Regions from separate parts of the Rhizobium sp. BR 314 genome, predicted to be linked through region 1. Evidence: riboswitches for the same ligand, from Rfam matches in the RefSeq annotation. Region 1 holds a riboswitch; the other holds the start of a gene.
What was found. Region 1 has a riboswitch for thiamine pyrophosphate ahead of thiC (phosphomethylpyrimidine synthase ThiC). Riboswitches for the same ligand answer to the same signal wherever they lie in the genome.

Region 1 (7,401 bases):
CGAGTGGCGACGGACGCGATGCAAGCGATGCTGACCGGTCGGTCATGGCGTGTCCCGGCCAACTTTTGCGCCGCGCTTTCGATTTGCCCGAGGCCATTTGCCACGGCCGCCCCAAATTCGCGGCCGGCTGCTGTTGCCGTCACCCCTCGGGCATGGCGCGTGAACAGCGCAACACCAAGCCAATTTTCGACGATTCTGACATGCTGGCTTACGCCTGCGGCCGTCAGATTGAGTTCTGTTGCGGCCCTTGCGAAGCTCTCGTGGCGCAAGGCCGCTTCAAGGGCGCGAAGAGAAGCATAGGGGATGTGACGCATTGAATAAGACTAAGTTTGACTTAGCCAAAGAGCAAGAACATTGAGCGTTGTTTGTGGTCACGATCGATTTACAATGCAGATCCAATCGTAGCATGGATGGCGCCGCTTGCGACATTGTATGCTTCGAATGCAAGCAAGGTTTAAATCCTCAACCGTCCAAGGATCTATATGACAATGAAGCAAGAAATCCGCGATGTTGCCGCGCCAGCTGATGCAGAGGAACGGCGCAGCAAGCCGCCGGTCGTTGTCTATCCGAATGAGACCTTGCCGCCTTCCGGGTTGAATATTCTTCAGGCCGCAAGGCAAAGCATGACTAAGGTCGACGAGATCATTGTACCACCGCGGGACGCCGGCAGCTTTCGGGTGCCTAAGGGCCACTTTTTTCGCATCGTTGGCAGGGAGGGGCCGCAGGTCGGCGACCTGAATCTGTGGAACGCCGACGACCTTTCGGAGCGCTTCTTTAGCGGCAAAACGCGGGCGCTTCACGCCACGCATGTCGGCGTCGGCGATCGGCTGTGGAGCAACTTGCCCTATCTGCGCCCGATGGCGACGATTACCCATGACACGCTTGGCTGGTATGGCTGGGATAAGGATGGCGCCGGCGTTCATGATGTCATCGGCACGCGCTGCGATCCCTATACGAACCGGCTGCTGAAGGGTAATGATTACCACCATTGCTGCCACTCGAATTTGTCGCGCGCGCTTGCGTCAGCAACTGGTATCCCCGTTCGGGACGCTGAAATGCACGTGCATGATGTGCTGAATGTCTTCATGTGCACGGGCTTCACGCGCGACACTCATCAATATTTCATGAAAGCGAGCCCAGTGCGGCCCGGTGATTTCATCGAATTCTTTGCGGAGATTGATCTTCTGGGCGCCATTTCCGCCTGCCCGGGCGGCGATTGCGGCAGCGGCCACTCAAGCGATGCGGCGCCTTGCTATCCGTTGGGTATCGAGATCTGGCGGCCTGATCGCACGAGCCTTGCTGGTCGGGATTTTCCCGAGCCGAATGCCTATCCGAGAACGCATGGTCTTTAAGTGGGCGGATAGTCGCCAAACATAGATATTGCCGGCGGTCAGACCACCGGCAAATCAAAATTCTTTATCAGATCTGGCATCTGCGAGGGCAGACAGCTCATCGGCCGCTTAGTTGCAGACGCGTACGCGCTCGTAGTGATAGCCGTCATCATACTGATTTTGAACCGGTTGGCTCTCAAACCAGCATCTCGGCTGCGGGGGGGCGACTTCGTAGACCGGACCCCGGTTGGAAAGGGCGCCGCCGACGATAAGGCCGCCGATGAGGCCAGCAGCTAGGCCGCCTGCGATTGCCGCGCCATTGTTGTGACGATGATGGCGGCGCCAGTCGTCATGTCCACGCCAGTCGCCGCGATAGGGTGCGCGACCGTCATAATACTGCGCCTGTGCGTAGCTTGCGGGAGCCAGCGCGCCGCCGACCACCGTTGCGGCCAGCAAAACCGTGAGAATCTTTTTCTTTATCATGACTACCTCCAAAGCAGTCGTCGTGCTCAGCGAATACGCGAGCTATCTATTCAACGTCTAGAGCATGATTATGTTCAGCTGAATATTCTATGAATGGGCCGTTCATCGGCGCAAGTGCCTGAAAACTCTGCCGTTTTGGAGGCGATTCCGCAATGGGTCAGCCAACCGAATCGTGCCTGCGTGTCGATTTCAGCCATTCCAGTGTCCGCGATTCGGGATTGGGATTGCGCGTGATATCGGTCACGACGGCAGCGCAGTCGGCGCCGTTCTCGAATACCCCAGGGATCCGCTCCACGGTCAGGCCACCGATCGCGACAAGCGGAATATTGCCGGCAATGGCTTTCCACTCGCCGATGCGTTCGAGACCTTGGGCTGCCCAAGGCATGGCTTTCAAAATGGTGGGGTAGATCGGCCCGAGGGCGATGTAGTCGGGGTCGGCTGCGAGCGCTGTTTGCAGCTCGGCGCCGTCATGGGTCGAAAGCCCGAGCTTCAACCCTGCTTTGCGAATGGCGCCAAGATCTGCCACCGCCAGATCCTCCTGGCCGAGATGGAGGAAATCGCAGCCTTCCTCTATAGCCAATTGCCAATAGTCATTGACGACCAATTGGCATCCGTTGGTCGCGCAGATGGCCTTTGCCCTGCGGATATCCGCTCGGATTTCCGAAAGTGGGCGACCCTTGATACGCAATTGCACAAGCTTGACGCCGAGCGGCACCAGCCTCTCGATCCATGCCGCACTATCGACGATCAGATAAAATGGATCGAGCCTCATGCAAACACCGCCTTTCCGATGACCGGCGTTGATGGCACGGCCATGTCGCGCGGCTCCAGCAGGCCCGCATTGAAGGCCTGTCTTCCGGCATCGATGGCCCCGGCAAACGCTTCTGCCATGATGCCCGGATCGCGTGCTCCGGCGACGGCGGTGTTCAACAGCACCGCATCGAAGCCCAGTTCCATGACGGATGCCGCATGCGAGGGCCGGCCGATGCCGGCGTCTACAATCAACGGCATTTCGGGAAAATGCGCCCGCATCGAGCGAAGAGCGGACGGATTGAGCGGCCCTGCCGCGGTACCGATTGGCGCACACCAAGGCATGAGGACCTTGCATCCGGCTTCCATCAGTCGTTCGGCCACGACCAGATCGTCCGTCGTATAGGGGAAGACCTCAAAGCCTTCGCTTGTCAAAATCCGCGCCGCCTCGACCAATCCAAAGACATCCGGCTGCAGCGTGTCGTGATTGCCGATCACCTCGAGCTTGATCCAGTTGGTCTGGAATACCTCGCGGGCCATCTTTGCCGTCAGTACCGCTTCCGAGACGCCGTGGCATCCGGCGGTGTTGGGCAAAACGCGAACGCCGAGTTGACGGATCATCTCGAAGAATGCGCCGCCGCTGCGTCCGCCTGCCGCCTCGCGCCGTAGCGACACCGTGACGATCTCCGTCGCGGATCGCTTGACTGCCTCGGCGAGAACCGACGGTGAAGGATAGCGCGCGGTGCCGAGAAGAAGGCGTGATGCGACTTTGACGCCGTAAAGGTCGAGCATGGTTCAGCCCCCTTGCATCGGAGTGAGGATTTCGATCCTGTCATTGTCGTTCAGCGCATGGTCGTCGCGATCCTCCCGGTGGATGAGATCGCCATTGACCGCCGTTGCGAGCCAGTCGCCCTCGTAGTCGAGCGCTGCAAGTAGCTGTGAAAGTGTGGTGACGGCGATGGTCTGGGTCTCGCCATTGATAATCAGGCGCATCTGGGGCTCCTCTGATCTGACACCTCGGGAAAGACAAGATCCACAACGTCGACCGCCATTGCCGGCGCCAATAAGAAACCATGGCGGTAAAGGCCGTTGAGGCTTGTGGTTTTGCCTTCTCGGGTCACGCGCGGAAAATTGTCGGGAAAGGCAGGGCGGATGCCGGCACCGGTTTCGACCAGGGTGGCCTCGGCGAAGGCCGGATGCAGTGCATAGGCCGCATTCAACAGTTCCATCAGCGATCGTGCCGTGATCGGCCCGTCGAAGTCCGTTTCGATCATGGTGGCTCCGACCATGAAAAGCCCGTTGTCGCGGGGGACGATATAGACCGGAACGCGCGGATGCAGCAGGCGGATGGGCCGGGCGAGCGTGATCTCTTCCGTGTGGAGATACAGCATCTCGCCGCGAACGCCACGCAGGTCACAAGTGTGTCCGATTCGGGAAGCCCCTGTGCAATCGATGATCTCAGGGAAATCATCCTCGCAAACATCCGCTGCAACAAAAGCAACACCATGTGCCAGAAGCCGTGCTTTCAAACCAGGCAGCACGCGGCGAGGATCGAGATGGGCTTCCTCCGCAAAGAACAGTCCGTTCCTGAAGCGCCCGGCAAGGGCGGGTTCGAGAACCGCGATTTCATTCTCGTCGACCCAGCGATAACAGGTGGTGCGCGCGGCGAACCGCTTCAGCTCGTTCTGATCGCGTGTCGACGCGACGACCAGGGTTCCGTTGCGCACGACTTCGCCAGGTAGAATCTCCCCCCATCGGTCGGCGGCATCAAGGCCGCGCTTGAGCACGGCCTCATCGGCGTTTTCCCGTTCGCACCAGGGCGCCAGCATGCCGCCAGCGAGCCACGAGGCCGCTTGATCGAAGTTCGCGCATGGATCCAGAACGGTTACATCTGCCCCGCGAATGGAAAGTTCGTGGGCGACCGTGAGGCCGGCAACGCCGGCCCCTTTGATGAGCACACGCATCTCATTCGGCCGGACGGGCCGACGTGTCGACCGGCATGTAGAGATCGCCGCCATCGCGGTATTTGGCCGCCATCGCATCCAGTCCTTCCTTCTGCGCCTCGGCACGAATGTCGTGTGAAATGCGCATGGAACAGAATTTGGGGCCGCACATCGAGCAGAAATGCGCGACCTTATGCGCTTCCTTCGGCAGGGTCTCGTCGTGGAAGCTGCGGGCGGTGTCGGGGTCAAGCGACAGGTTGAACTGGTCTTCCCAGCGGAACTCGAAGCGCGCGCGCGACAGTGCGTCGTCACGCACTTGCGCCGCCGGATGGCCCTTGGCGAGATCGGCGGCATGGGCGGCGATCTTATAGGTGATGACACCGGTCTTGACATCGTTGCGGTCGGGCAGGCCAAGGTGCTCCTTCGGCGTGACATAGCAGAGCATAGCGGTGCCGAACCAGCCGATCATCGCCGCACCGATACCAGAGGTGATGTGGTCGTAGCCCGGCGCGATGTCGGTGGTCAGCGGCCCGAGCGTGTAGAAGGGCGCTTCACCGCAGACGGCCAGCTGCTTGTCCATGTTCTCCTTGATCTTGTGCATCGGCACATGGCCCGGGCCTTCGATCATCACCTGGCAATCCTTTGCCCAGGCGATCTTGGTCAACTCGCCCAGTGTCTCTAGCTCAGCGAATTGCGCTGCGTCGTTGGCGTCGGCGATCGAGCCCGGGCGCAAGCCGTCGCCGAGCGAGAAGGAGACGTCATAGGCGCGGCAGATGTCGCAGATTTCGGCGAAATGCTCGTAGAGGAAGCTCTCGCGATGGTGATGGAGACACCACTTGGCCATGATCGAGCCACCGCGCGAGACGATGCCGGTAACGCGATTGACGGTCAACGGAATGTAATGCAGGCGCACGCCGGCATGAATGGTGAAATAATCGACGCCCTGTTCGGCCTGCTCGATCAGCGTGTCACGATAGACCTCCCAGGTCAGATCTTCAGCAATGCCGCCGACCTTTTCCAGCGCCTGATAGAGCGGCACTGTGCCGATCGGCAGCGGCGAGTTGCGGATGATCCATTCGCGGATGTTGTGAATGTTGCGCCCGGTCGACAGATCCATCACCGTATCTGCGCCCCAGCGGGCGGCCCAGACCATTTTCTCGACCTCTTCCGCCATAGAGGATGTGACGGCGGAATTGCCTATGTTGGCGTTGATCTTCACCAGGAAGTTCCGGCCGATGATCATCGGCTCGCTTTCGGGATGATTGATGTTAGCCGGGATGATCGCACGCCCGGCGGCGACTTCCTGGCGGACGAATTCCGGCGTTACATGGTCGGGAATATGGGCTCCGAAGCTTTCGCCGTCGCGAATCAGGGCTTCGGCCTTCGCCTTGCGGCCGAGATTTTCGCGGATGGCGATGAATTCCATCTCCGGCGTGATGATACCGGCTCGCGCATAGGCAAGCTGGGTCACGGCCTTGCCATCCTTGGCCCGCAAAGCTTGCCGCTGCCCGGGAAACTCCGGCGTCAATCTGTCGCCGCTGACGAAGCCGTTGTCCTCCGGGCGGACATGCCGGCCCTCATAGGCTTCGACATCGCCTCGGGCGAGCACCCAGTCGCGGCGCAGCTGAGGCAGGCCCTGTTCGATGCGGATATCGGCACCTGCGATCGTGTAAGGACCCGATGAATCATAGACGACGACCGGCGGCTCGCCGGCTGTCGGATGGACGCTGATCTCGCGCATCGGCACGCGGATGTCGCTATGGATATCGCCGGGAATGTAGATCTTGCGTGACGCCGGCAATGGGCCAGTGGTAACGGTTGGGGTGATGTTCTTTGCGGCAATGGTCATGGTTTGAGGCTCCAAGTTGCGGTTGGAGACCCAGTCATCAGCCGGAATGATGAAAAGACGCCGGCATGGAATCCAAGCGGGAATCCGAAGCCTTCAAGCGCTCGCACCGTCCCTACGCCAGTATGAACTGGATCAGGTTCAACGGGTCACTGCGCACGCTAGCAGTATCTCAGCCCCTTGCCGGGACCCCCCTGGTGAATGATGGAAGGCTAAGCCGTCTCTTCCGTTTCTGTCAACCCTGCTAGGGTTGTCATGGGTCACGTTTGACCAAAGCCACTGATTCTTCGTGGTGGCATTGTTGAGGGCAAGGGGGCTGCCTTCCTGCTCCGGCCGCGCTCGCCGATAGGGCGGCCCCATTAACGGTCGCGGATCGGCATGCCGTGCGTCTGGGCCAGTTGAACCCGCGGGCATATGCGGGGCGGGCGTTCCGTCCGCTCCTCCGACATAGGGCCACATCATTTCCATGAATGGTGAACTGTCGACGCCTCTCAGGCAGGAGTTGCATTTAGGCAACAGCATCCAAGACTAATGCTAGGCTTGGTTTCACATAATTGACAAACATACGGACTGTTTGTAACTCAGATGCAGGACACAAGTTGTCTTGCGGTCGATTGATCGACCGGATCGGTAGAGGCATTTCAAGGCCTTTGCTGCGGGGTCAAGTATGGAGGTTAGAGGGGACTCAAGCCAACATTATGTGCGTATCTGCCGGGCTGCCTGTCGCGTTTCGACCGAACCGAATTTTGAGGTGGTGTTGCAGCTTTGCACTCGCGGTAAGTTCGAAATGCGAATTAAAACCAGGAGTTTATAATGAACATCAAGAGCCTTCTTCTCGGCTCCGCTGCCGCGCTGGCAGCAGTATCCGGTGCCCATGCGGCTGACGCCATCGTTGCCGCTGAGCCAGAGCCGCTGGAATACGTTCGCATCTGCGACGCATATGGTGCAGGTTACTTCTTCATTCCGGGCACCGAAACCTGCCTCAAGATCGGCGGTATGGTTCGTACCGAAGGCAAGTGGTATGACGCCTACAGCCCGAACACCCATA
Region 2 (7,401 bases), on a different contig from region 1:
CCGATCTCTTCGAGCCGCGCGAGCGCGCCCGCTACCAGAGCTATTCCAGCCTCGTGCTGATGGCCTCCGGCGCCGTCGGCCCGGTCCTTGGCGGCACGATGAGCGATCTGTTCGGCTGGCGCTCGATCTTCCTCGTCAATGTGCCGATCGGCTTCATCGTGCTGGCGGGCCTTGCCACCATGCTGCCCTACCGCAAGCCGGCCCGCCGACCGAAGATCGATTATGCCGGCGCGATCGTCCTTGCCTTGACGACGACAAGCATCGTGCTTGCCGCTGACGGCAGCGAGCTTTTCGGATCGCTCTTGTCGCCGCAATGCCTCGGCATCATCGCTTTCGGCGTCCTCTGCGCGGTCACCTGGGTCTTCATCGAGCGCCGCGCTCCGGAGCCGATCGTCCCCATGTCGCTCTTCCGCAATCCGACATTCGGCCGGCTTCTGGTAATCTCGATCACTAGCGGCGCCGTCGCCATCGGCATGGTCAACTACTTCGCGCTGTTCCTGCAGACCACGACCGGCCTTTCGCCCTCGATGACCGGATTGTTGTTCATTCTTCTGACCGGCGGCCTCGTCTGCGGCTCCCTGTCTGCCGGCCGGCTGATCGCAGCAAGGGGACGCTACAAGCCCTTCGCGGTCGCAAGCGCCACCTGCAGTACCATCGCCTTTGCATCGCTCGCCTTCGTCCATGCCGGAACGCCGATCACCGTCATCGGTGCCTTGATGCTGCTGCATGGCATCGGCATCGGTCTTGCCCAGCAGGTGCCCGTCATCGGCGTGCAGAACGCGGCAGCGGCCCGCGACGTCGGCGCTGCGACCGGCGCCGTCACGCTCTCGCGCATGGGCGGCGCCTCGATCGCCATCTCGATCTACGGCGCCATCATTGCCGCAAAGCTTGGCAATATCGGCGTTTCGATATCCGGTGTGTCCGATATCGAGCAGCTGACTCCGAAGATGATGGCCGCCTTGCCCGAGGCAACCCGCGAAGCCGTCGCCAACGCCTATGCGGGCGCCTTCAGCCCGCTTTTCATGACCGCTGCCGGCATCTGCCTGCTCGGCCTGCTGACCTCTCTTACGCTGAAAAACGTGCAGCTTCCCGGCGCCAGCAAGGCACAGGAAAGCGCCGCCGTCGCAGAAGCTGCCGAGTAGGTCTTCCATGCTGCAATCGACAAGGGAATCATTTCCCTTGTCATCCCTTCGTCACAGGGCTAAATCTGCCGACGCTCTAACGGGGTGCCTTGTGTCCTATCGGATATCTGGCTGAGAGGCTTTCACCGGCCAACCCGCGGAACCTGATCCGGCTAACACCGGCGGAGGGATTAGACGCGTGACGAAATCATAGCGCCCTTTTCCCCTTCAAGACGAAACCAAAGAGGAGGCGCTGCCATGCACGACCGTTCGCTATTGTCATTCATCACCGGCCTGGCGCTCGCCGCCGGAACGACGTTTTTCGCCGTCCAGCCCGCAGCTGCGGCCGACAAGACGCTGACCATCTATACCTATGAGAGCTTCACGTCCGAATGGGGTCCCGGCCCGAAGATCAAAGTCGCCTTCGAAAAGACCTGCGGCTGCACGGTCAATTACGTCAGTGTCACCGATGGCGTTGCGCTTCTCTCCCGCCTGAAGCTCGAAGGCGCCGGCACCAAGGCCGACGTCGTCCTCGGCCTCGACACCAACCTCGTCGACGAAGCCAAGGACACCGGCCTTTTCGACGCAAGCGGTGTCGATACCTCGGCACTCAAGGTTCCCGGCGACTTCAAGAACGATATCTTCGTGCCCTATGACTACGGCCATTTCGCCGTCATCTACGACACACAGACAATCAAGAATCCGCCTAAGAGCATGAAAGATCTCGTCGAGGGCGATCCCAAGCAGAAGATCGTCATCGAGGATCCCCGCACCTCGACGCCCGGCCTCGGCCTGCTGCTCTGGGTAAAATCGATCTATGGCGATAAATCAGCCGATGCCTGGGCAAAGCTCAAGGGCCGCATCCTGACGGTAACGCCCGGCTGGTCGGAAGCCTACGACCTCTTCACCAAGGGCGAAGCGCCGATGGTGCTCTCCTATACGACATCGCCGGCCTACCACATGATCGAGGAAAAGACCGACCGCTATCAGGCCGCCAGCTTCTCCGAAGGGCATTACATCCAGATCGAGGTCGCCGGCCTCATCAAATCGTCGCCCAATAAGGACCTTGCCCACGACTTCCTGAAGTTCATGGTCTCTCCGGGCTTCCAGGACATCATCCCAACAAGCAACTGGATGATGCCGGTCTCGGCCACCTCGACGCCGCTGCCAGACGCCTTCGGCAAGCTCGTCGTGCCGTCAAAGACCTTCCTCATCAGCCCCGATGTCGTCGAAAAGAACCGCAAGGCCTGGATCGACGAGTGGCTGACAGCCACCAGCGGCAACTGATATCGCGACCATGCTCACGGCATCCGAACGAAGGCGCGCCATTTCCGCTGGGGCGCTCGGCCTCGCTGGCATAGCGCTTTTCGTTGGGATCGCCGTGGCAATCCTGCTTGCCGCCGGTATCGAATCCGGCGGCGACAACCCATTGACCGACCCCTACCTGCTGCGCGTGCTGCGGTTCACACTGCTGCAGGCGATCCTATCGACATTGCTTTCCGTCGCCCTTGCCATACCGGTCGCCCGGGCGCTTGCGCGCCAACCGCACTTTCCCGGCCGTCTTTGGCTGATCCGGCTGATGGCCGTACCCATGGGCCTGCCGGTGCTGATTGGCGCGCTCGGCCTGCTTGGCATATGGGGCCGGCAGGGCCTGCTCAATCAGGCGCTTGCCGCCCTCGGCTTGTCGCAGCCCGTCAGCATCTATGGCTTGCCCGGCATTCTGCTGGCGCATGTCTTCTTCAACATGCCGCTCGCCTGCCGGCTGATGCTGGCTGGGTTGGAGCGCGTGCCGGCGGAATATTGGCTGGTGGCCGGCGGCCTCGGCATGAAACCACATTCCGTATTCCGCTTTATCGAATGGCCTGTGCTGCGCGGCCTCATCCCCGGCATTGCCGGCCTGATCTTCATGCTCTGCGCTACCAGCTTCACACTGGTGCTAACCCTCGGCGGCGGCCCGGCTGCAACGACACTGGAAGTGGCGATCTATCAGGCGTTGCGTTTCGATTTCGATCCTGGCCGCGCCGTGATGCTGTCGCTGCTGCAGATCGTCGTCACAGCGATGGTCCTCGGAGCGATGACGCTGTTTCCCTCGGCGGACGACCACGGGCTGACGAGTGGCCGCGCCCTGCGGCGCATCGACGGGCAACTGCGCGGCGCCCGATGGGCCGATGCCGCCATGCTGCTTGCCGCCGCTCTCTTTATCGGCCTGCCGCTCGCATCCGTCATTGTCGCCGGTCTCGAGGGCAATCTTCTCAGGCTCGCCGGTCAGGCGATCTTTCTGCAGGCAGCCATAACCAGCCTCGGAATCGCGCTTGCCGCCGGGCTTTTGGCCGTCGTGATATCGTTTGCCATCATTCATGCCCGCTCGGTGATCTCAGCAGATCGCAAAAAATCGTGGAGCCTGCGCAGCCTTGCGGCCACCCTGACGGGAGCCTCGTCGCTCATTCTGCTCGTTCCGCCGATCGTGCTGGCGACCGGCTGGTTCCTGGCACTCCGCCCGCTCGGCGACCCCAGCCGATTCGCCGCAGTCCTGATCGTCATCATCAACGCGCTGATGGCGCTTCCCTTCGTTATCCGGGTATTGGAGCCGGCCTATGCCGTTCATCGGCGGCGCACCGCGCGGCTGGCTGCAAGCCTTGGCCTTCAGGGCGTAACGCGACTCTGGCTCATTGATTGGCCCGGCCTTCGCAAGCCCCTCTTCACCGCGCTCTCCTTCGCCATGGCACTTTCGCTCGGCGATCTCGGCGCCGTGGCCCTCTTCGGCTCCAGCAGCCTGATGACCCTGCCCTGGCTGGTTTACAGCAAGCTTGGCAGCTACCGCACCAACGACGCCGATGGATATGCCCTGATCCTCGGCATGGTATGCTTTCTCCTCACCATCGCAGGCACGGCGGGCCAGGGCGCTCGCGACGGTGAAGGCAAGCAAAATGACTGACGGCAGCGACATGATCGAACGCAGCATCGCGATGACAGGCGTCGAATTGCGGCTCGGGACGCATGACTTCCGCTTCGATTGCGCATTGCCGCAAAGCAGGATCATTGCGGTTGCCGGACCTTCCGGGGCGGGCAAATCGACCTTCCTCAATCTCTTGGCCGGCTTCGAACAACCCGATCGCGGCCGCGTTCTCCTTGCCGGACAGGACGTGACCGGCAAGCATCCCGCCGAGCGGCCGGTATCGCTCGTCTTCCAGGACAACAATCTCTTTGCCCATCTCGACCTTTTCACCAATGTCGGCCTGGGCATCAACCCTTCACTGAAGCTCTCCGCACAGGACCGGCAGAAGGTCTCGGAGGCACTTGCGCGCGTCGGGCTGGCCGGTTTCGAACGTCGCAAACCTGGAACCCTATCGGGCGGCGAACGCCAGCGTGCCGCTTTCGCCAGAGCATTGGTGCGCGACAAGCCGATCCTGCTCCTGGACGAACCCTTCGCAGCACTCGATCCCGGACTGCGCTCCGGCATGGTTGAATTGCTGAAAACCCTGCACCGGGAAACCCGCAATACGGTGCTGATCGTCTCGCACGATCCTGCGGAGGTACGGCGCCTTGCCGACCATGCTGTCTTTATCGACGGCGGCAAAATCGCACTTTCCGCCCCGATCGAGGCGTTTCTAAACACTGCCGACATCCCGGCACTTACAACATTTCTCCGCCATTAAGTGCGACGCAGCATTATGCCACGGGCTTTGCCTTAATTTCGTCGCGCCGAGCGGCTGAAAGTCCGGGGAAATGCTTGCTAAAATACAACGCTGCCACATTTAAACGGAGTCTCGCTATGCAACCGGTGCCAAAATCGGCTACAGCAAAGGGTGGAGACCGTCCGGGCAAATGCGGATCGATGGGGTAAAGGCAACCTTTATCGGCGCGCGACGATGATCCGCCCGGTCACGATCAACCGGATTTGGCGCCGAGCCGGCATGGCAGCGAAATGAGTGAGACACTGGTAAACAAGCAGAGCGAACGAGCAGAACGAAGGATCAGAGCGACCGTCGCAGCCCGTTTGCGCCGCCTAGCGCCTCTCCTTGTCGCCGCTGCGATGCTGAACAGCTGCCAAACTGTTATGGATCAGTCGTATCAGCCGAGCGTTTCGCCTTCGGCCAACCCGCAGATCGTTTCCGAGGTACAGAAGAACGACCCGCGCGCGCAAATGGGTGCCCGCGAGCATCCGCGGATTCTCGCAAGCTACGGCGGCGAGTATAAGGACGCCAAGACGGAGCGCCTCGTTGCCCGCATTGCCGGCGCCTTGACCAGCGTGTCGGAGAACCCGCAGCAGTCCTACCGCATCACCATTCTCAATTCGCCGTCGATCAACGCCTTCGCGCTGCCGGGCGGCTATCTTTACGTGACGCGCGGCCTGCTGGCCTTGGCCAACGACGCGTCCGAAGTCGCGGCTGTCCTGTCACACGAAATGGCGCACGTCACGGCCAACCACGGCATCGAACGGCAGAAGCGCGAAGAGGCTGAAGTCATTGCCAGCCGCGTCGTTGCCGAAGTTCTGTCGAGCGATCTTGCCGGCAAGCAGGCGCTTGCCCGCGGCAAGCTGCGTCTCGCCGCGTTCTCGCGCCAGCAGGAACTGCAGGCGGACGAGATCGGTATCCGCACGCTCGGCCAAGCCGGCTACGACCCCTACGCCGCTGCGCGCTTCCTCAATGCCATGGAAGACTACAGCCGCTTCATGACGGCCAATTCCGACGCCGATCAGAGCCTGGACTTCTTGTCGAGCCATCCAAGCACGCCACAGCGCATCGACCTTGCCAAGGCGCATGCCCGCCAATTCGGCGAGGAAGGCAAAGTTGGCGACACCGGGCGCGGCTACTATCTGAGCGGCATTGATGGCCTGCTCTATGGCGACAGTCCTGAAGAAGGCTATGTGCGCGGCCAAACATTCCTGCATGGCGGTCTCGGCATCCGCTTCGACGTACCGCCCGACTTTCGCATCGACAACAAGGTCGAAGCCGTCATGGCGACCGGCCCGGGCGACATCGCCATCCGTTTCGATGGTGTAGCCGATACGCAGAACCAGAATCTGACGAACTATATTTCCAGCGGTTGGGTGACGGGCCTCGATCCCACGTCGATCAAGTCGATCACCGTCAACGGCATGCCGGCAGCGACCGCGCGCGCCTCTGCCGATCGCTGGGACTTCGACGTCACCGTGATCCGCGACCGCACACAGATCTTCCGCTTCCTGACGGCAGTTCCGAAGGGAAATATTGCCCAGTTGGATCAGACGGCCAATGTGCTGCGCGCGAGCTTCCGGCACATGACGCCGGACGAGGCAGCATCGCTAAAGCCGCTCCGCGTGCGCGTCGTCACCGTCAAGCCCGGTGATACGATCACCACGCTTGCCGCCCGCATGATGGGCACCGACCGCAAGCTTGACCTGTTCAAATTGATCAATGCCCTGCCCACCGGCGCAAGCATCGCACCGGGCGACAAGGTCAAGATTATCGCCGAATAGAGCAACTCCCGGAAAAGGGCGAAGCGGTTGTCCGCCCGAAATTGCGTAGCCGCAAGAGAGCACATTTTCGCGTTTCGCAGAAAAACGGAAAGGCTGTAGGGGCATTACCTTCTCCCAGCCGGGAGAAGGTCGCTGTCAGGCGTAGCTCGCCATGCGCGGATCGGCATCGACTAAGGCGCAGCGAAGCTTGTCCATCGCACGGCTTTCGATCTGTCGGACGCGCTCCTTGGAGATGCCGAGATCAGCACCAAGCTCCTCTAGCGTCGCCCCGTCTTCGACAAGGCGGCGAGCACGGATGATCTTCATTTCACGCTCATTGAGATGCTTCAGCGCCGATGCGAGCCAGACACGGCGACGTTCGCCATCGATCATGTCGGACACCTGCTCGTCCGGAAGCGGCTCGTCGCTGATCAGGAAATCGATACGCTCGGCGCTTTCGGAATCGCCTGATATCGACGGCGCCTGCAGCGACGTGTCGCTGCCGGAAAGACGCGCATCCATCGTCTGCACATCGGCGAGGCTGACGCCGAGCGTCACGGCGATTTCCTCATGGATGGCCTGGACGGTGACGTTCGAATCGCTTCGCGCCAGCTTCGCGCGCAGGCGGCGGAGATTGAAGAACAGCGCTTTCTGCGCCGAGCTCGTGCCACCGCGAACGATCGACCAGTTGCGCAGGATATAATCCTGAATCGACGCCCGGATCCACCAGCTGGCATAGGTCGAGAAACGCACTTCCCGCTCCGGCTCAAACCTTGCCGCCGCTTCCAACAGACCTACATAGCCCTCTTGTACGAGATCGCTCATCGGCAAGCCGAAATTGCG

Region 2: linked by a shared signal. The riboswitch ahead of thiB (thiamine ABC transporter substrate binding subunit) and the one ahead of thiC (phosphomethylpyrimidine synthase ThiC) in region 1 are both predicted to bind thiamine pyrophosphate.

What each region holds. Positions count from the first base shown of each region.
Region 1 covers NZ_JARWLA010000072.1:542-7,942, reverse strand. Annotated here, with positions in the region: gene QD461_RS35535 (LysR substrate-binding domain-containing protein) at 1-314, opposite strand, end outside; gene QD461_RS35530 (urea carboxylase-associated family protein) at 489-1,352, shown strand; gene QD461_RS35525 (hypothetical protein) at 1,461-1,814, opposite strand; gene QD461_RS35520 (thiamine phosphate synthase) at 1,972-2,586, opposite strand; gene QD461_RS35515 (thiazole synthase) at 2,583-3,356, opposite strand; gene thiS (sulfur carrier protein ThiS) at 3,360-3,557, opposite strand; gene thiO (glycine oxidase ThiO) at 3,548-4,528, opposite strand; gene thiC (phosphomethylpyrimidine synthase ThiC) at 4,530-6,356, opposite strand; TPP riboswitch at 6,448-6,559, opposite strand; partial or broken gene QD461_RS35495 (porin) at 7,167-7,401, shown strand, end outside.
Region 2 covers NZ_JARWLA010000003.1:56,644-64,044, reverse strand. Annotated here, with positions in the region: gene QD461_RS05240 (MDR family MFS transporter) at 1-1,142, shown strand, start outside; TPP riboswitch at 1,213-1,329, shown strand; gene thiB (thiamine ABC transporter substrate binding subunit) at 1,380-2,408, shown strand; gene thiP (thiamine/thiamine pyrophosphate ABC transporter permease ThiP) at 2,419-4,056, shown strand; gene QD461_RS05225 (ATP-binding cassette domain-containing protein) at 4,049-4,777, shown strand; gene QD461_RS05220 (M48 family metalloprotease) at 5,155-6,579, shown strand; gene QD461_RS05215 (RNA polymerase factor sigma-32) at 6,715-7,401, opposite strand, start outside.